3 regions of the Enterobacter sp. SM3 genome follow, and region 2 is predicted to be linked to each of the others. Evidence: predicted binding sites of a transcription regulator. Region 2 holds the regulator's gene; each other region holds the start of a gene.
What was found. Region 2 encodes CRP, which controls carbon source genes, mostly activating them, when cyclic AMP is high. Its sites were predicted from a motif close to ATGTGANNNNNNTCACAT; they were not measured.
Positions count from the first base shown of each region.

Region 1 (6,499 bases), 2.0 Mb from region 2:
TTACCGTATTTTTCAGCAATCGCACCAGAGATGGTGATTTTTCCGGTGCTGTAGATGCGTTTTACCAGCAGCAGGCCAAAGAGCGGGAAGCCAATTGCGGCCCCGATGACGGACCAGGACGCAGCAAAACCGTCTTCAAACGCCGCCTGCGCGGTGCCGATAGTGGATTTGGCGCCGATATACTCGGACATCAGCAGGATCCCGACAATAAACGCCGGCATCGCGCGGGAGCCTTCCATAAAGTCCCCGGAGTTTTTACTGCGGATCCGGAAGGTTAGCCAGGTCGTGAACAGGATGTAGACAATGACTATGCCCACAATGATTAGGGTATCTTCAGCGGTAAAATTATTCATCTTTGCCTCTCTTCAGGGCGAGTGAATCCTGGGCACCTCGGGCACCCGGTATTCTTATTGACGAAACAAACGCCGTTTAGTTAAGTGACGTCGTCACTATTCGGCGTATCTGTTGGCACTGCTGGTCGCTAAACGCCACGGCATAGCGACTTTCTCCGACGTCTTCCCCCATGATCTGCAGCGCTTTTTTGACTGCGGCAGGCGAAAACGCCACGTTGTAAAGCTCGGTACGAAGCTGGGTGACGCGCTCCTGCGCCAGACGAGAACCGTCAATATCACCCGCGTTAAAGCGTGACCAGATGGCGTTGATGGCCTCCGGCGCCACGTTCGCCAGCCCGGAAATACAGGCCGAACATCCGTCGACGAAGCCCTGATGGATAAGCGAATCCGGGCCGTTCAGCACGTCGAATCCGCCAATGTCGCTCACCGCATTGAGGAATCCGCTCAGGCTCTCGTAACTTCCGGCACTGTCTTTAATTCCGATAATGTTCGGATGTTCGGCCAGCGCGCGTGCGGTAGCGGGCTCAATGGTGTTGCCGGTACGCGCCGGAATGTTGTACAGAAATACCGGGACGGCTAGCGCGTCGGCGATAGCGGTGTAATGTGAGACGAGTTCAGCCTGCTTCAGCGGAACGAAGTAAGGGGTAATGACGGAAACGGCGTCGACGCCCAGCGAGGCGATCTGTTTTCCGAGGCGGATGGTTTCACGGGTCGAGATTTCCCCAATGTGCGCCACTACCGGGGCTCGCCCGGCAACCGTTTCCACACAGGTACGGGTAACGGCGATTTTTTCTTCTTCGTTCAGCACGAAGAACTCGCCGTTTGTGCCGCCGCAGAAGATGCCGTTACCAGCATTAAGTTGACGATCGATCTGTAGTTTAAGGCCCGGTAGGTTCAGCGCGCCTTCCGTATCAAAGGGGGTCACGATGGCCGTCAGTACGCCCCTGATGTTGTTATGCATGATTCACTCCCTGGCTATTCATGTTGGGAAACAGTGTCCGGTAAATCGCCTGCACCTCGTCGTGGTTGACCTGACAAGGGGCGTTGTTCATTAGCCGCTTAACGTTAAGGGCCGCATCGCTCAGGGAGGGGACGTCGTCGCGCGGTACGCCCAGCGCCTCCAGGTTGTCCGGCAGGTTGAGCCTTCGAACCAGCGCGGCAAAGTAGTCCACCAGCGCGTGGGATTTTTCTTCGTCTGACAGCGCCGTATCCGCACCGGGCACCAAATCCCATACCTGTGCAAATTTCTTCAGGCAGTGGGGCCGAACCGCTCGCATGCAGGGGGCCAGCAGAATGGCGTTAGCGACGCCGTGCGGCAGGTGATATTTACCGCCGAGCGGATAGGAAAGAGCGTGAACCAGGTGCGTGCCTGCATGCGCAATGGCAACCCCGCCGTAGTAAGAGGCCCACAGCATCTCCAGCTTCGCCAGCAGATTTCCCGGTTCGGCGCAGGCCGTTTCAATGTTGTTCAGCAGCTTAGCCAGTCCCGTCAGCGCGGCGTTATCGCTGACCGGGTTGGCGACCGTTGAGGTGAAACACTCAATCAGATGACACAACGCATCAATCCCGGTAGATGAGGCAATATGCGCGGGCATGCTGGTGGTCAGCTCCGGCAGCAGGGCGACGTAATCGGGCAGCAGCACGGGGGAGATAATGCCCACTTTCGTGTTTTGCTCCGGAATCGCCAGAATGGCATTCGGCGTCGCTTCCGAGCCGGTTCCGGCAGTAGCCGGGATCAGCAGAGAGGGGATGCGTGCCTCAGGTTTTATACCCGCCAGAAGGTTATCCAGCCCCGGTGACAGCGGATGGCACAGCACTGAGAGCAGTTTGGCCACATCCAGTACGCTACCGCCGCCGATCCCCACGACAAGCCCAAACGTCCCGTTTAACCCCGCGAGCAGCTGGCTGACATCGTGGTGGGAGGGTTCAGGCGGTACGCTGTCAATAATCATGACGCGGCGGTTGTCCTCTTCGAGGATCGCGCGGATCTGCTTTGCTGCCTCCAGACGCGCAATGTTGCCGTCCGTCACCAGCAGCAGCTGCGTTTTATCAGTGAGTAACGGCCTGATGGCGGCGATGGCATTCGCGCCGCTAATAATGGTGCTGTTGATCGTAACCACGCTTTTCTCCTGTCTCTTTGCCCATGATTGATTTCGCTCAAATAAGACGCTTCATGGTCATCGCGTGGCTAAATTTATAATTTATTCGCAAACTGATTAACTTGATCTTGCTCACATATAATCAATCATGATTGAATATAATCATTAACAGGAAAGGCGAACCCGGAGTGGGGATGAAAGTGAACAATCTGTACAGAGAGGTCGTGGTCGTCGCAGATGACTTTACCGGTGCTAACGATGCCGGCGTCAGCCTGGCGCTGTGCGGCAAAAAAGTCAGCGTGGCGTTTCATACACCTTTTACCCAGACGACCGATGCGCTGATCGTCAATACCGATTCCCGGGCGCTGTCGGCATGGGAGGCGGCCGAAAAGGTGGCCGCACTCGGGGCGGATATCGCGGATGCCCGCTGGCTCATCAAAAAAATGGATTCGACGCTGCGCGGCAACGCGGGGGCCGAGTCACAGGCCCTGAAGACATTAAGCGGCAAGCGCCAGGTGATCGTTGCCCCGGCATACCCAGCGGCAGGGCGGATCACGCGGAACGGCAGATGTCTGGTAAACGGCATTCCGGTGGACGAAACCGAATTTGCCAGCGATCCCAAAACGCCCGTTCCGTCAGCCGCGATTGCTGACCTTTTTCGCGACGTGAGCGGTGAAAACGTGACCGCGGAGACGCTGGCAGCCGCACTGGCGCAGGGAACGGAGTGGATCTTTGTTGATGCGCAGACCGACGAGGAGCTGGACGCCATTATCGCCGCAGCAATGACCTGCGCGCAGATGCCGCTGCTGGTGGGCTCTGCCGGGCTATGCGATGCGCTGGCCCGTCATCTGGCCCCGGCGCGACGCAAGCAGATGTTGGCCGTGGTGGGGTCGATGAGTGAGATCGCTCAACGCCAGGTCGCACTGGCCACAGGTGCTTCCGGCGTCTCGTCGGTATTCATTGATGTGAATGACGTTTTGCGCGGCGTTACGGCCGGGTATCTCGCCCGGATTGCGCAGGTGCTACAGGCTGGGCATCACTGCATTGTTCATACCTGCGCGGGCAACGATGCTCGACATCAGGTCGAACAACTCTGTCGGCAGCATCACGTCACCCGGGCTGGCCTGGGCGAAAAAATCTGTACGTTTTTGGGCGAACTGACCCGACAGGTGCTTGCGGTGCAGACGCCTGACGCGCTGTACGTCTCCGGTGGCGATGTGGCGATGGCCGTTGCCAGGGCACTTGGTGCGCGGGGGTTTGAGATCGCAGGGTGCGTTGCACAGTGCGTACCTTACGGAAAATTTCTGGGTTGCGGCTGGCAGCAGCCGGTAATGACCAAAGCAGGGGGCTTCGGAAAGGAAGAGACGCTGCTTGAGGTTTTGCATTTTATCGAGGAGAGACTGAGTGACTAAAATCATTGCTGTAACCATGGGTGACCCGGCTGGCATTGGCCCGGAAATCATTATCAAATCCCTCACCGAAGGCGAGCTTTCAGGGGCGCCTGTTGTTGTCGTGGGCTGCGCCAGAACGCTGCAGCGGGTGCTGGATAAAGGAATCGTCGGGCAGGTGGATATACGTCTTATCGATGCGGTGAGCGACGCGAAATTTGCCCCTGGCGTGATTAACGTGCTGGACGAACCGCTGGCCGAACCTGATGCGTTAAAGCCGGGTATCGTTCAGGCAGCAGCAGGGGATCTGGCCTATCGCTGCGTGAAGCGAGCCACCGAACTGGCGATGGCGGGCAAGGTGAAGGCTATTGCGACGGCTCCTCTGAATAAAGAGGCTCTGCATCTGGCCGGTCATCTCTATCCGGGCCACACCGAGCTGCTGGCGCATCTGACCGACAGCAAAGATTACGCCATGGTGCTGTATACGGATAAGCTGAAGGTGATCCACATCACCACCCACATTGCGCTGCGCAAATTCCTTGATACGCTCAATCAGGATCGGGTAAAAACCGTGATTGGTATTGCGGATAGCTTCCTGAAACGCGTCGGGTTCGCGCATCCTCGCATTGCCGTTGCCGGTGTAAACCCGCATGCGGGTGAGAATGGCCTGTTTGGTGACGAAGAGATCAAAATTGTCGGCCCGGCCGTTGAGGCAATGAAAGCGCAAGGGTTAAACGTCACCGGACCGTGTCCACCGGATACGGTGTTTATGCAATGCCACGAAGGAATGTATGACATGGTCGTTGCGATGTATCACGATCAGGGGCATATTCCGCTAAAATTGCTCGGCTTTTATGACGGGGTGAATATCACCGCCGGGTTGCCGTTTATCCGTACCTCTGCAGACCACGGAACCGCGTTCGATATTGCCTGGACCGGTAAAGCGAAGTCTGAGAGCATGACGGTGTCTATCCAGTTGGCTATGCAAATTACACGGGAATGATATGAAGGGATATAACCGGTTAGAGCAGATAATGGATTACCTGAAGGGGCATAATCTGGTGACGGTGGATCAGCTGGTGGCAATTACCGATGCCTCTCCGGCAACGATCCGCAGGGATTTGATTAAGCTCGATCAGGAAGGTGTGATTAGCCGTACCCATGGCGGCGTCACCCTTAACCGGTTTATTCCTTCCCAGCCCACGACGCATGAAAAAATGCAGCGCAGTCTGGCGGAAAAACACGCTATCGCCAGCGCGGCAGCGAGCTTTGTTAAAGCAGGGGACGCCATTGTGCTGGATGCCGGTACCACGATGATTGAACTCGCTCGTCAGCTGACGCATCTGCCGCTTCGCGTGATCACCAGCGATTTGCACATTGCGCTGTTTCTCTCGGAATTCCGACAGATTGAAGTGACGATTATCGGCGGGCGTATCGATGATTCGAGCCAGTCCTGCATCGGTGAACATGGCCGTCGCCTGCTGCAAAACGTCTGGCCGGACGTGGCTTTTGTCAGCTGTAACGGATGGGATATCACCCGCGGCATAACCTCGCCGACGGAAGAGAAGGCCGCGCTTAAGCGCGATTTAATTGCCAACGCTAAACGCCGCGTGCTGCTGGCGGACAGCTCCAAGTATGGCGCCTGGTCACTGTTTAACGTGGCGCATCTTCATACCCTGACGGATATCGTGACGGACAGCAGGCTGGATGAGACGACACAGGCCGGGCTGAGGGCGTTAGATGTCCAGCTGACGCTGGCGTCATGACATAAGTTAATACTATGTAGCACCCCGGCAGGCCTGCGCTATCTTGAAATTTAGCCTCACATAAAAAAGCAAGGAGCCTGCCATGTATTCCATTACCTCTGAATCTGCACGTCATCCGGACATTCTCAAACTGATCGCGGCGCTTGACCGCTATCAGAGCGAGCTCTATCCCGCCGAAAGCAATCATCTGCTCGACCTCGCCGTGCTGCCGGAAGCCTCACTTATCCTGATGGTCATTCGCGACCAGCAGTTGCATGCCGTGGGCTGCGGAGCCATCGTGCTCAACGGTGACGGAACGGGGGAGATGAAGCGGGTCTATATCGATCCGGCCCATCGGGGGCAGCATCTCGGCGAGACGCTGCTGGCCGCCCTGGAAGATGAAGCCCTGAGCCGTCACTGCCACACGGTAAGGCTGGAGACGGGCATCAAACAGCGCGCCGCGGTTCGTCTGTATGAGCAGTGCGGGTACGATTTGCGTCCGGCATTTGCCCCGTACGCTGAGGACCCGCTCAGCCTGTTTATGGAGAAGGCGCTGGTTGAAGACGTTCGTTTAGCAGCGCTATAAAGGCTTCCAGCTGACGGGTCATCGCCCCGCGTCGCCACACCAGCCAGGTAGTGAGCCAGCGCCAGTTTTCCGCCAGCGGCCAGGCTTCAACCTGATGATGTCCCGGCATACTCTCCAGCATCGAGCGCGGCATCAGCGCGATGCCCGCGCCCGCAATAACGCAGGCGAGCATGCCGTGATAGGACTCCATCTCATGAATGCGGCCGGGCGTAGCTCTGTCCGCATGAAACCAGCTTTCCAGGTGTCGACGGTACGAGCAGTTCGCGCGAAAGGCATAAACGTCGCTGCCGCTGACCTGCGTGGCGCGCGTCACCTCCGCATGCCCGGC
Region 1 is NZ_CP099971.1:2,394,346-2,400,844, forward strand. It holds gene GVO84_RS11325 (sodium:solute symporter family protein) at 1-353, opposite strand, end outside; gene GVO84_RS11330 (dihydrodipicolinate synthase family protein) at 430-1,314, opposite strand; gene GVO84_RS11335 (iron-containing alcohol dehydrogenase) at 1,307-2,473, opposite strand; gene dtnK (D-threonate kinase) at 2,647-3,864, shown strand; gene GVO84_RS11345 (D-threonate 4-phosphate dehydrogenase) at 3,857-4,843, shown strand; gene GVO84_RS11350 (DeoR/GlpR family DNA-binding transcription regulator) at 4,845-5,606, shown strand; gene GVO84_RS11355 (GNAT family N-acetyltransferase) at 5,689-6,171, shown strand; gene ptrR (putrescine utilization regulator PtrR) at 6,125-6,499, opposite strand, start outside.
Region 1: GVO84_RS11335 (iron-containing alcohol dehydrogenase) is a predicted target of CRP. The motif match lies at 2,573-2,590, and genes of this name have one in related genera.

Region 2 (6,499 bases):
ATAAGCCGCGTCTGGTGGTCTTTCACGGTCTGGAAGGCAGCCTGCACAGCCCGTATGCGCATGGATTAATTGAGGCGGCAAAAGCGCGCGGCTGGCTCGGCGTGGTGATGCATTTTCGCGGCTGCAGCGGCGAACCGAATCGTCAGAAACGCATTTATCACTCGGGTGAAACCGAAGACGGAACGTGGTTTTTACACTGGCTGCGGGACAACTTTGGCACCGTGCCAACCGCCGCGGTGGGCTACTCGCTGGGCGGAAATATGCTGGCCTGTCTGCTGGCCAAAGAGGGCGAAAGCGTCCCGCTGGATGCCGCCGTCATTGTCTCCGCGCCGTTTATGCTGGAGCAGTGCAGCTACCACATGGATAAAGGCTTTTCCCGCGTCTATCAGCGCTACCTGCTCAACCTGCTGAAGGCCAACGCGGCGCGTAAGCTGAAGGCCTACCCGGATACCCTGCCGGTCAGCCTGCGCCAGCTGAAAAAGGTGCGCCGTATTCGCGAGTTCGACGACCTGATCACCGCAAAAATCCACGGCTTCGCCGATGCGATTGACTATTATCGTCAGTGCAGCGCCATGCCGCTGCTCAGCAAGATCACGCAGCCGACGCTGATTATTCATGCCAAAGATGACCCGTTTATGGATCATCACTCGATCCCCGCTCAGGAGTTCCTACCCGACAACGTTCACTATCAGTTGACCGAGCACGGCGGCCACGTCGGGTTTATCGGCGGCACGCTGCGCCGCCCGAAAATGTGGCTTGAGGCGCGAATTCCTGACTGGCTAACCCCTTATCTGGACGGTGCAAAATGATTATTCCCTGGCAGGATCTGGCTCCCGAAACGCTCGATAATCTGATTGAAAGCTTTGTATTACGCGAAGGCACCGATTATGGTGAACAGGAACGCTCGCTTGAGCAAAAGGTCAACGATGTTAAGCGCCAGCTGAAAAGCGGCGACGTGCTGCTGGTGTGGTCAGAACTGCATGAGACGGTCAATATCATGCCCCGCAACGCGTTTCACGGCTGATCTTCCACACTTTTCAGTCAGGGAGTTGCTATGTCTGCCAGACATCCGGTTATTGCCGTTACGGGGTCGAGTGGTGCGGGAACCACCACCACCAGCCTCGCATTTCGCAAGATTTTCGCCCAGCTGAATCTTCGTGCGGCGGAGGTCGAAGGCGATAGCTTTCACCGCTACACGCGTCCGGAAATGGACATGGCCATCCGTAAGGCGCGCGATTCGGGTAAACACATCAGCTACTTCGGCCCGGAAGCCAATGACTTCGGCCTGCTGGAACAAACATTTATCGAGTACGGTCAGAGCGGCAAAGGGCAGTCCCGCAAATATCTGCATACCTATGATGAAGCCGTTCCCTGGAATCAGGTGCCGGGAACCTTTACCCCGTGGCAACCGCTGCCGGAACCCACCGACGTCCTGTTTTACGAAGGATTGCACGGTGGCGTGGTCACCCCTCAACACGACGTGGCCCGCCACGTGGATCTGCTGGTCGGCGTGGTCCCTATCGTTAACCTGGAGTGGATCCAGAAGCTGACGCGTGACATGAGCGAGCGCGGCCATTCTCGCGAAGCGGTGATGGACTCCGTGGTGCGCTCCATGGAGGATTACATTAACTTCCTGACGCCGCAGTTCTCCCGCACCCATATCAACTTCCAGCGCGTGCCGACGGTGGACACCTCCAACCCGTTTGCCGCCAAAAGTATCCCGTCTCTGGATGAGAGCTTTGTGGTGATCCATTTCCGCAATCTCGACGGTATTGATTACCCCTGGCTGCTGGCCATGCTGCAGGGCTCGTTTATTTCGCACATGAATACGTTAGTGGTGCCGGGCGGAAAAATGGGGCTGGCGATGGAGCTCATCATGACGCCGCTGGTGGAGCGACTGATGGAAGGGAAGCAGATCGCGTGAGTTGTTTTGCCCGGTGGCGCTGCGCTTACCGGGCCTACGGTCGTGCTTTTGTAGGGCGGGTCAGCGAAGCGCCACCCGCCAAAAGATTAGGCCTCGATCACTTCATACGAATGCGTGATTTTTACCGCTTTCTCCAGCATTAACGCCACCGAGCAGTACTTCTCCGCAGACAGGTCCACCGCACGCGAGACCGCCGCGTCTTTCAGCTCTTTACCGGTGACCACAAAGTGCAGGTTAATATGGGTGAACAGGCGTGGCGCCTCTTCGCGACGTTCTGACGTGAGTTTGACTTCACAATCCGTCACGTCATGACGACCTTTTTGCAGAATCGACACCACGTCGATTGCGCTGCATCCCCCTGCCGCCATCAGCACCATTTCCATTGGGCTGGGTGCTTTATCGCCGGAGTTGCCGTCCATCAAAATCTGGTGTCCTGACGCGGACTCGCCCAGGAACGTTAAACCTTCAACCCATTTCACGCGCGCTTGCATATTCTTAAACTCCAACGTTGCATTTTTGGTGACAGATTACGCGTGCGTTACATTTCTCGCAATGGAAGGCGACCTGCATCATGCTGAAGCGAGACACCAGGAGACACGCGGCGAAAGCTATGCTAAAACACTCTGGATGCTACAGTAATACATTGACGTTACACATGTATGCAGAGGACATCAAACTTTACTGGCTGCGAAACGTTACGGTAGCCGACTTCCCAGGGTATGGGTAAGAATTCGATTGCAACCCCAGAGTCCGGATGCATCTGATGACTCTGGTGACAGCTTATAACAGAGGATAACAGCGCATGGTGCTTGGCAAACCGCAAACAGACCCGACTCTCGAATGGTTCTTGTCTCATTGCCACATTCATAAGTACCCATCAAAGAGCACGCTGATTCACCAGGGTGAAAAAGCGGAAACGTTGTATTACATCGTTAAAGGCTCGGTGGCAGTGCTGATCAAAGATGAAGAAGGGAAAGAGATGATCCTTTCTTATCTGAACCAGGGCGATTTCATCGGTGAACTGGGCCTGTTTGAAGAGGGCCAGGAACGTAGCGCCTGGGTTCGTGCAAAGACAGCATGTGAAGTGGCTGAAATTTCTTACAAGAAGTTCCGTCAGCTGATTCAGGTTAACCCTGACATCCTGATGCGTCTTTCTTCCCAGATGGCGCGCCGTCTGCAGGTCACGTCAGAGAAAGTGGGTAACCTCGCCTTCCTGGACGTTACCGGCCGTATCGCACAAACCCTGCTGAACCTGGCGAAACAGCCAGACGCTATGACCCACCCGGACGGCATGCAAATTAAAATTACCCGTCAGGAAATTGGTCAAATCGTCGGTTGCTCCCGTGAAACAGTGGGCCGTATCCTGAAAATGCTGGAAGATCAAAACCTGATCTCCGCCCACGGTAAAACCATCGTGGTTTACGGAACGCGTTAATTCCGCTTAAACGGCGTGCCATCGCAAGGTGTCACGCCGTTTTTGTCTCTACTCCCCATGTGGCGCAGGCTGATCTATCACCCGGAAGTTAACTACGCACTGCGACAAACGCTGGTGTTGTGTCTTCCCGTGGCCATAGGCCTGATCCTCGGACATCTTCAGCAAGGTCTGCTGTTTTCCCTCGTGCCTGCCTGCTGCAACATCGCCGGTCTGGACACGCCGCATAAGCGCTTTTTCAAACGCCTGATTATCGGCGGCTGCCTGTTTGCGGGCTGTAGCCTCGCCGTACAGCTATTACTGGCTCGTGATATCCCGCTGCCGCTGATCCTGACCGTGCTGGCGATGACCCTCGGCGTCACGGCGGAAATCAGTTCGCTGCACGCCCGCCTGCTTCCCGCCTCGCTGATTGCAGCTATTTTCACGCTGAGCCTCGCCGGGAATATGCCGGTGTGGGAGCCGCTGCTGATCTACGCCCTGGGGACATTATGGTACGGGCTGTTTAACTGGTTTTGGTTCTGGCTGTGGCGCGAACAGCCGCTGCGTGAATCCCTGAGCCTGCTCTATGTGCAGCTTGCGGATTACTGCGAAGCCAAATACACCCTGCTCACCCAGCATACCGATCCGGAAAAGTCCTTACCGCCGCTGCTGACGCGCCAGCAGAAGGTGGTGGATCTGATTAGCCAGTGCTATCAGCAGCTGCATATGCTCGCCGCCAACAAGAACCACGAGTACAAACGGCTGCTGCGCACCTTCCAGGTCGGGCTGGATCTGCAGGAGCATATCTCCGTGAGCCTGCACCACCCGCAGGAGGTGCAAAAGCTGGTCGAGCGCAGCCACGCCGAAGCGGTGATCCGCTGGAACGCGCAGACCGTATCCGCACGCCTGCGCGTGCTGGCCGATGACATTCTCTATCACCGCTACCCGACGCGCTTTAACATGGATAAGCAGCTGGGCGCGCTGGAGAAAATCGCCCGTCAGCATCCGGATAACCCCGTCGGCCAGTTTGCCGCCTGGCACTTCAGCCGCATCGCCCGCGTGTTGCGCACGCAGCGCCCGCTTTATCCCCGCGACCTGATGGCGGATAAGCAGAAACGGCTTCCGCTATTGCCCGCGCTCAAAAGCTATCTTTCTCTTAAATCGTCCGCCCTGCGCAACGCCGCAAGGATTAGCGTGATGCTCAGTACCGCCAGCCTGATGGGCATGGCGCTGCACCTGCCGAAACCCTACTGGATCTTAATGACCGTGCTGTTTGTCACCCAGAACGGCTACGGCGCCACGCGGGTGCGTATTCTGCATCGGGCTGGCGGAACGATGGCCGGGCTGATCATTGCGGGGGTGACGCTGCACTTCCACGTGCCGCAAGGTTATACCCTGGCAGGCATGCTGGCGGTTACGCTGGTGAGCTACCTGATTATCCGCAAAAACTACGGCTGGGCGATGGTGGGCTTTACGGTGACGGCGGTATATACCCTGCAGCTGCTCACGCTCAATGGCGAACAGTTTATTGTCGCCAGGCTGATTGATACCCTGATCGGCTGTCTGATTGCCTTTGGCGGCATGGTCTGGCTGTGGCCGCAGTGGCAAAGCGGACTGCTGCGCCAGAACGCCCACGACGCGCTGGAAGCGGATCAGGAGGCCATCAGGCTGATCCTCAGCGACAATCCTCAACCGACGCCGCTGGCCTGGCAGCGGATGAAGGTCAACCAGGCGCACAACGCTCTGTTTAACTCGCTCAACCAGGCGATGCAGGAGCCGGGCTTTAACTCGCACTATCTTGCAGACATGAAGCTCTGGGTGACGCACAGCCAGTTTATCGTCGAGCACATTAACGCCATGACCACGCTGGCGCGCGAGCACACGATGCTGACGCCCGATCTGGCGCAGCGCTATTTGCAGTCGTGTGAAATTGCGCTGCAGCGCTGTCAGCAGCGTCTGGAGTATGACTCGCCGGGTGAGTCGGGAGATTCGAACATTCTGGAAGCGCCGGAGACGTTAACCCACGGGCCAATGAGCACGCTGGAGCAGCATTTGCAGCGCGTTCTGGGACATCTGAACACCATGCACACCATTTCGTCGGTGGCATGGCGTCAGCGTCCGCATCACGGGATTTGGTTAACCCGCCGGTTAAAGCGAACCGAGTATTAGCCTTTTACGATCTTCGCGACCGCCGCGGCAAAGCGGGTTAACCCGTCTTCGATGTCTTTGTCTTCTACCACCAGCGACGGCGCAAAGCGCATCACGTCCGGTCCGGCATTGAGCACCATCACCCCTTCGTGCGCGGCGGCGTGCAGGAAATCACGCGCGCGGCCCTTGTACTGCGGCTTCAGCTCGGCGCCAATCAGCAGCCCCATCCCGCGGATTTCGCTGAACACGTCGTACTGCTCATCAATCTTTTGCAGGTGTTTTACGAACAGCTCGCGCTTCGCGCTCACGGCGTTCAACACCTCCGGCGTGTTGATAATGTCGAATGCGGCGCCCGCCACGGCGCTCGCCAGCGGGTTGCCGCCGTAGGTAGAGCCGTGAGAACCGACGTGGAACGCGGAGGCGATCTCCTGCGTTGTCAGTACCGCACTCACCGGGAAACCACCGCCGAGCGCTTTAGCGCTGGTCAGAATATCCGGCGTCACGCCGTAGTGCATATACGCGAACAGATCGCCGGTACGCCCCATCCCGCACTGCACTTCATCAAAGACCAGCAGCGCCTGATGTTCGTCGCACAGCGCGCGCAGCCCTTTCAGGAATTCAGGGGTTGCCGCGGTCACGCCGCCTTCACCCTGGATCGGCTCGACCACCACCGCGCAGGTATGGTCGTCCATCACCGCTTTCACCGCATGCAGATCGTTAAACGGCACGTGGACGATATCGGCCGGCTTCGGGCCAAACCCGTCGGAATACTTCGGCTGGCCGCCAACGGAAACGGTAAAGAAGGAGCGTCCGTGGAAGGCGTTATGGAAGGCGATGATTTTGGTTTTGTACGGGCTGTGGCGCGTTGTCGCGTAGTAGCGCGCCAGCTTAAAAGCGGTTTCGTTGGCTTCGGTGCCGGAGTTCATAAACAGCACGCGCTCGGCGAAGGTGGCATCGATGATCTTACGTCCCAGGCGCAGCGCCGGTTCGTTGGTGAACACGTTGCTGGTGTGCCA
Region 2 is NZ_CP099971.1:4,437,627-4,444,125, forward strand. It holds gene GVO84_RS20905 (hydrolase) at 1-809, shown strand, start outside; gene GVO84_RS20910 (YheU family protein) at 806-1,024, shown strand; gene GVO84_RS20915 (phosphoribulokinase) at 1,055-1,924, shown strand; gene GVO84_RS20920 (OsmC family protein) at 2,011-2,415, opposite strand; gene crp (cAMP-activated global transcriptional regulator CRP) at 2,727-3,359, shown strand; gene GVO84_RS20930 (YccS/YhfK family putative transporter) at 3,417-5,504, shown strand; gene argD (bifunctional acetylornithine/succinyldiaminopimelate transaminase) at 5,501-6,499, opposite strand, start outside.

Region 3 (6,499 bases), 810 kb from region 2:
CAGTTTTTCCAGACCGATAATCACCGCCAGGCCGATCAGCGACATGATCACCGGGAAGCTGGCGAAATGGCCCAGCGCCACCGGCAGACCGTCCAGCGGGTTCTTGATGACCAGACCAACGCCGTTGGCGGCGATCAGCAGCAGGAACAGGCCGATACCGATACCGGTACCGTGCGCCACGCCCTGCGGCAGGTTGCGCAAAATCCAGCTACGGATGCCGGTTGCGGAAATCACGGTAAACAGCACGCCCATCAGGAACACGGCACCCAGTGCAACCGGTACGCTGATGTGCTGACCCAGCACCAGGCTAAACGCGGTAAACGCGGTCAGAGAGATGGCGCAACCAATCGCCAGCGGCAGGTTCGCCCACAGGCCCATCACGATGGAGCCCACACCGGCCACGAGGCAGGTCGCCACAAAGACGGCCGCTGGCGGGAAGCCTGCTTTGCCCAGCATGCCCGGCACAACGATGACGGAATAAACCATCGCCAGAAACGTTGTCAAACCGGCAACAATCTCCTGGCGCACGGTGCTGCCGCGAGCCGAAATTTTAAACATGGCGTCAAGTGAACCGCCAGTACGCGCAGATGGCGTAGACATAGAAAACATCCCCTGAGAGTTTTTTAGGAAGTCCGTAAGCGAGGTGGAGACGCCACTGCCAGCTGAACGTCAAATCCTTGTGTTGCGTTTGTGACGAAAGGGCGTCACAAAAAAAGCAAACGTTTAGCTCCGCGCTTACAAACGGGTGGTCAAATTAAGGCAAACGATTATCTAGCGTAATCCCCGCCCTTTTCAACTGAACTTTCTCGTTTTTCGCTAAAATTCACTTATGACGCTGAAGAAATAAACAGAGGATGCGCAAACGTTATCGTCTATGCGCAATTTGTTTACATTTCAATCCTCGCCGGGGATAGATAACGGCCCCCCTTGCTCCAGGGTTCTTTGCCAGCCAGGGCTGCTCTCAACTTTTGTCTTCCATGCCTGAATATGCGGCAGATTAGCGATACCTCCGCGCGCCAGCAGGGCAAAGATCGGAAAGCTCATCTGAATATCGGCCATGCTGAGCGTATCCCCGGCAAACCAGCTGTTTTCGGCAAGATGTGACTCAATAAAGCGCGCATGGGTTTCAAGCTGACGGTTGAGATAGGCTTTCTGCACCCCCTGCCCCAGCGCTTTGCCCAGGGTTCTGATACCAAACGGCACCGGCGGCTTGCCGAGACTGTTGAAGACCAGCTTCATTAACAGCAGCGGCATCAGCGATCCTTCGGCGTAATGCAGCCAGAAGCGGTATTGCACCTTATGCGCCGGATCTAAAGGCTTTAGGCGTGACTCGGGATCGTACGTTTCCTGGAGATACTCCAGAATGGCGCCCGACTCCGCAAGGATCAGTCCGTTATCTTCGATGACCGGTGATTTGCCCAACGGATGCACCTTTTTGAGAGCCTCCGGTGCCAGCATGTTCTTTTCGCGCTGGTAGTGAACGATCTCATAAGGCAGGTCGAGTTCTTCCAGCGCCCAAATCACGCGGTGCGAGCGCGACTGGTTAAGGTGGTGTACCGTGAGCATGGTTTTCTCCTGTTATTCATACTTTTTAACTATAGAAAATTGAACAACACCGCGAAAAAAATTCGTCGAAAAAACGGTCAGCAAGGCTGGCGAAAAAACGGGTCTTGCATAGAATTAAAGTGTCAGCACAATCCGGAACCTCACCAACCAGCTCGACACGAGGGGTACTGACGTCGGGGGAAACCCTCCCGTGAACCAGCGGGATAGAGTGAAAGACAAAGACCGGGAAAAACTAAAGCGCCCTTATGTGGCGCTTTAGTTCTTTATGTATGCGGGGATTTTGCCGGGTGGCGGCTGCGCCTTACCCGGCCTACATTTTACGGTCTGGTAGGCCGGGTAAGCGAAGCGCCACCCGGCGAATGGGCTACACGCACGCTCAATCCTCTTCCAGCAGCCGCGCCCCCGTCCCCTGCTCGCCCAGCCGGTCACCGGGGTTACGCAACGGACAATCGCTACGCGACAGGCAGCCGCAGCCGATACAGCCATCCAGCTCGTCGCGCAGGGCGACCAGCGTATGAATACGCCTGTCCAGCTCCTCACGCCACTGTGATGACAGCTCTTTCCACTCTTTCGGGCTAAGCGTGTGACCTTCCGGCAGCACGCCAAACGCCTCGCCGATCGTGGCCAGGGGAATTCCGATTCGTTGCGCAATTTTGATAATCGCCACGTAGCGGAGCACGTCGCGGGTATAGCGACGCTGGTTGCCCCCGTTACGGATACTCTTGATTAACCCTTTGCTTTCATAGAAGTGGAGCGCCGATACCGCAACGCCGCTTCGCTTTGCCACTTCACCGGGGGTTAAAAGCGCTTTAATTCGCGGCAATCTCTTTTCCATAAAACCTCTTTACCTCAAGTTAACTTGAGGAATTATACTCCCCCGCAGAGAAAACGACGAATTAACCGAGATAGTTGTATCTACAGAGGGGCAACCTTATGTCGCATCAGCAGATTATTCAGACGCTTATTGAATGGATTGATGAACATATCGACCAACCGTTGAACATTGATGTGGTCGCTAAAAAGTCGGGCTATTCGAAATGGTATTTACAGAGAATGTTCCGCACGGTCATGCATCAGACGCTGGGTGAGTACATTCGCCAGCGCAGACTGCTGCTGGCGGCGCAGGCACTACGCTCAACGCAGCGGCCCATTTTTGATATTGCGATGGATCTTGGCTATGTATCGCAACAAACCTTTTCCCGCGTGTTTCGCCGCGAGTTTGACCGCACGCCGAGCGACTATCGCCACCAGTTGAATTAATTACCCTCAGTGCAATGGCTGCTGCTGCCAGGTCATAAATTCCTGGGGCGGCATCGCTTTCGCGAAGTGCCATCCCTGACAAAACTGGACGCCGCGCTTCAGCAGCCAGCTTACCTGCTCTGCCGTCTCTACCCCTTCCGCAATGGTTTTCAGCCGCAGGCTTTGCGCCATCTCGATAATATGCTCAGCGATCAGGTGGCTGGTGCTGTTGGTCGTTAAGGTATCGATAAATGATTTATCGATTTTCAGAATATCCACGTTCAGCGAGTAGAGGTTGTGCAGGTTCGAATAGCCGGTACCGAAGTCATCGATCGCGACTTCATAACCTGCCTGACGGAAAGCCTGAATCACCGGCGTGGTTTTTGGCACATCGATAAAACCGCGTTCCGTCACTTCTATTTTGATTTGCTGCGCACGGACGGCGTAGTGGCGAGCCTTGTCGGAGATCATGGCGATCAGCCGCGAGGAGTGGAAATCCGTGGCCGACAGGTTAATCGAAATATAGAGATGCGGGTGCTCGGCCAGGAAATGGCCCAGATCGTTGAACACCTCTTCAACGACATAGTCCGTAATCCGCTCGCTCATCCCCTCATTTTCCGCCAGCGGAATAAACTCCGCCGGGCTCATCACCTGCCCGTTAAAACCAGGCCAGCGTAACAACGCCTCCGCGCCCACGCACTGGTTGTTCTTGATATCAATAATCGGCTGATAGTGCACGCAAAGCTGTCGTTTGTTCAGCGCCCGGTGCAGTAAGCGCCCCGGCGAGTTGAGCTCACGATGGGTACGGGACCATACCAGCAAAATAATAATGCTGCAGATCATGCCCAGCGGCAGCGTCAACGTCGCCTGGTGATAAAGCGTTTCATAAAAGCGTTTATTCGATGTCGACACAATGGCCGCAATAGGTCTTTTAGGGGATGTTACGATCGTATAAAAGCGGTTATCTTTTTGAAATACCGATTCCTTATCCCGAATCATCGAATTTAATAAAGAAACATTGGCTTTCTGGCTGACGGAAAAGAAAGCATTGGTTACCGTGTCGTACACGCCCCACGAGAGAGAATGATCCGCAGACATGACTTCGCTGTATGAAAGCGGGTTGACGACCACCACATAATTTCCGCGCTGCATATATGTCATTTTATAGCCAGTATAAAATGGGGTATCGCGATAATAATAGATAGCGACGTCAGGTTTACGCGTGTAATTAGCAACAGGAATGGCGTAGGGGTGATCCGGTGTAAAAACGGTCGAACAAAGAAAATTCTGACCTTCAGCGTAAATTAAATCGGCGACAAACAGGCGGCCACGAACAACGTTCAGCATATATTGACGATGTCCCGGCGTGCAAAGCTCACCCTGATATTTTTCAGCCTCGTCCCGGGCCAGCTCAACCTGTTGAATAACCAGTTCTGTTTTGTCTAAAGCCAGTTCAGCAAATGTCCTTAGCTGGGCGCTTGTTTCAGACACGGCTCGTAGCTGGGCAAACCATAGCGCAAGCATCACCGGCAGCATAACTACCATGATGATCCCTACTACCCTGAGCATTTTGCGCCGCGCGCTACGATTCATTTCCCGCCCTATATCCCTGCATGTTGTACGCCTGTAGTAATGAAGGCCGGATGCTTTGTTAAACAGGTGATTACGTTGCATGAATCATGCGAAGTTAGCAACTGACTTTTCGTATTAAAAATCTTAAATTTCGTTATGACGATAATATTTTCCCGTAAGTTAAACTGTAAGTATTCGTTCCGTTTCAATTAAGGAAAATAATTATCCAGCCCGCAGGGGCAGGCGGGAAGATAACACAACAGACGATCGTTGATTAAGCCAAACGTCTGACAGCATGAAAAAAGTACAACTTCCTCATGACGTTTTATGCTATTTGCTCTGGGTTATTGTGCTCGTTGATTTATAAATAATCAGACTTCGCACAATATTTTCAGCTTCGGCTGAGAATAACGCCCCGCTTATAAAAACCGAATTTGCGGTATTCCCACCTGCCCGGTGGGCGTTTCCGGCACGCTGTGGGTCCATCCCCTCATGCGCCGAAGGCAGAACCAGCCTGCACAATCGCCTTTCCAGAGGAATAAAATCCTCTTTTTGCTCGCACAGAGGCTGGCGAATAAATCAACAAATGTGATATAGTTCACACATATTTTGTAACGAGAAACACCGTTTCATTCAGTTCGTCTGTTTTGTAGAGGATGGGTTTTATGGCAACCATTACTACCAGCATGGTTCTCCTGCGCTGGCCTTTGTTGAGTGCGGTACTGATGTTTTTAGCCAGCACGCTGAATATTCAGTTTCGTAAATCTGACTATGCGGGTCTTGCTGTAATCAGTACGCTGCTGGGGCTGGGTGCGGCCTGCTGGTTTGCAACGGGTCTGCTTGGCATCACCCTACTGGATATCGCCGCCGTCTGGGAAAATATTAAAGTGGTGATGGTTGAGGCGATGAGCCACACGCCGCCAGACTGGCCGATGGTGATTACCTGATCCCTTACGGAATAAAAAAACCCAGACCATGGTCTGGGTTTTTTGTTTTAAGCACTCGGAAATCAGAACGGAATGTCGTCGTCGAAATCCATTGGTGGTTCGTTAGACGGCGCCGGAGCAGACTGCTGCTGCGGACGAGACTGTGCGCCGCCGCTGAACTGGTTGCCGCCCTGCGGCTGCTGAGGCTGACCCCAACCGCCCTGCTGCTGGCTCTGGCCGCCACCTGCTGGTGCACCACCGCCCTGACGGCCACCCAGCATCTGCATGGTACCGCCCACGTTAACCACAACTTCAGTGGTGTACTTCTCAGCACCGGACTGATCGGTCCATTTGCGGGTACGCAGCTGGCCTTCGATATAAACCTGAGAACCTTTACGCAGATACTCACCGGCCACTTCGGCCAGTTTGCCAAACAGCACTACGCGGTGCCATTCGGTCTGCTCTTTCATCTCACCGGTCGCTTTATCACGCCAGGATTCGGAAGTAGCCAGCGTAATGTTGGCAACTGCGCCACCACTCGGCATGTAGCGTACTTCCGGGTCCTGGCCCAGATTACCGACGAGAATCACCTTGTTTACGCCTCTGCTGGCCATGTTCGTGTCTCCTGAATACGTTTCTTAATAGTGTAAACGCGCGAGTGTACCATTTCCATGCTGCACTTTGATAGTTGCGTAGCACGTTCCAGAGTTCTCTCGCAACTCAACATTGTTACACAGCCAATCAGAAAATGCATTCCAATACTGTATATTCAAACAGGTCAAATTGTGTCATAATTAGCCGTTTCTGACAGCCGTTTGTCCTTCAAACAAATCAGGCAATCCGTGTTCCAACCGGGAAAGGTGAATGGATAAGATCGAAGTTCGGGGCGCCCGCACCCACAATCTCAAGAATATCAACCTCATAATCCCTCGCGACAAACTCATTGTCGTGACCGGGCTTTCGGGGTCTGGCAAATCCTCACTGGCTTTCGACACTTTGTATGCCGAAGGACAGCGTCGTTACGTTGAATCACTCTCTGCGTACGCGCGTCAGTTCCTGTCACTGATGGAAAAACCGGATGTCGACCATATTGAAGGGTTGTCCCCTGCTATCTCTATTGAGCAGAAGTCCACCTCGCATAACCCGCGCTCAACGGTCGGTACCATTACCGAAATTCATGACTACCTGCGTCTGCT
Region 3 is NZ_CP099971.1:377,591-384,089, reverse strand. It holds gene ghxP (guanine/hypoxanthine transporter GhxP) at 1-600, opposite strand, end outside; gene GVO84_RS01675 (glutathione S-transferase family protein) at 895-1,566, opposite strand; gene soxR (redox-sensitive transcriptional activator SoxR) at 1,943-2,401, opposite strand; gene soxS (superoxide response transcriptional regulator SoxS) at 2,500-2,826, shown strand; gene GVO84_RS01660 (EAL domain-containing protein) at 2,833-4,398, opposite strand; gene GVO84_RS01655 (YjcB family protein) at 5,043-5,324, shown strand; gene ssb1 (single-stranded DNA-binding protein SSB1) at 5,387-5,917, opposite strand; gene uvrA (excinuclease ABC subunit UvrA) at 6,168-6,499, shown strand, end outside.
Region 3: GVO84_RS01655 (YjcB family protein) is a predicted target of CRP. The motif match lies at 4,964-4,981, and genes of this name have one in related genera.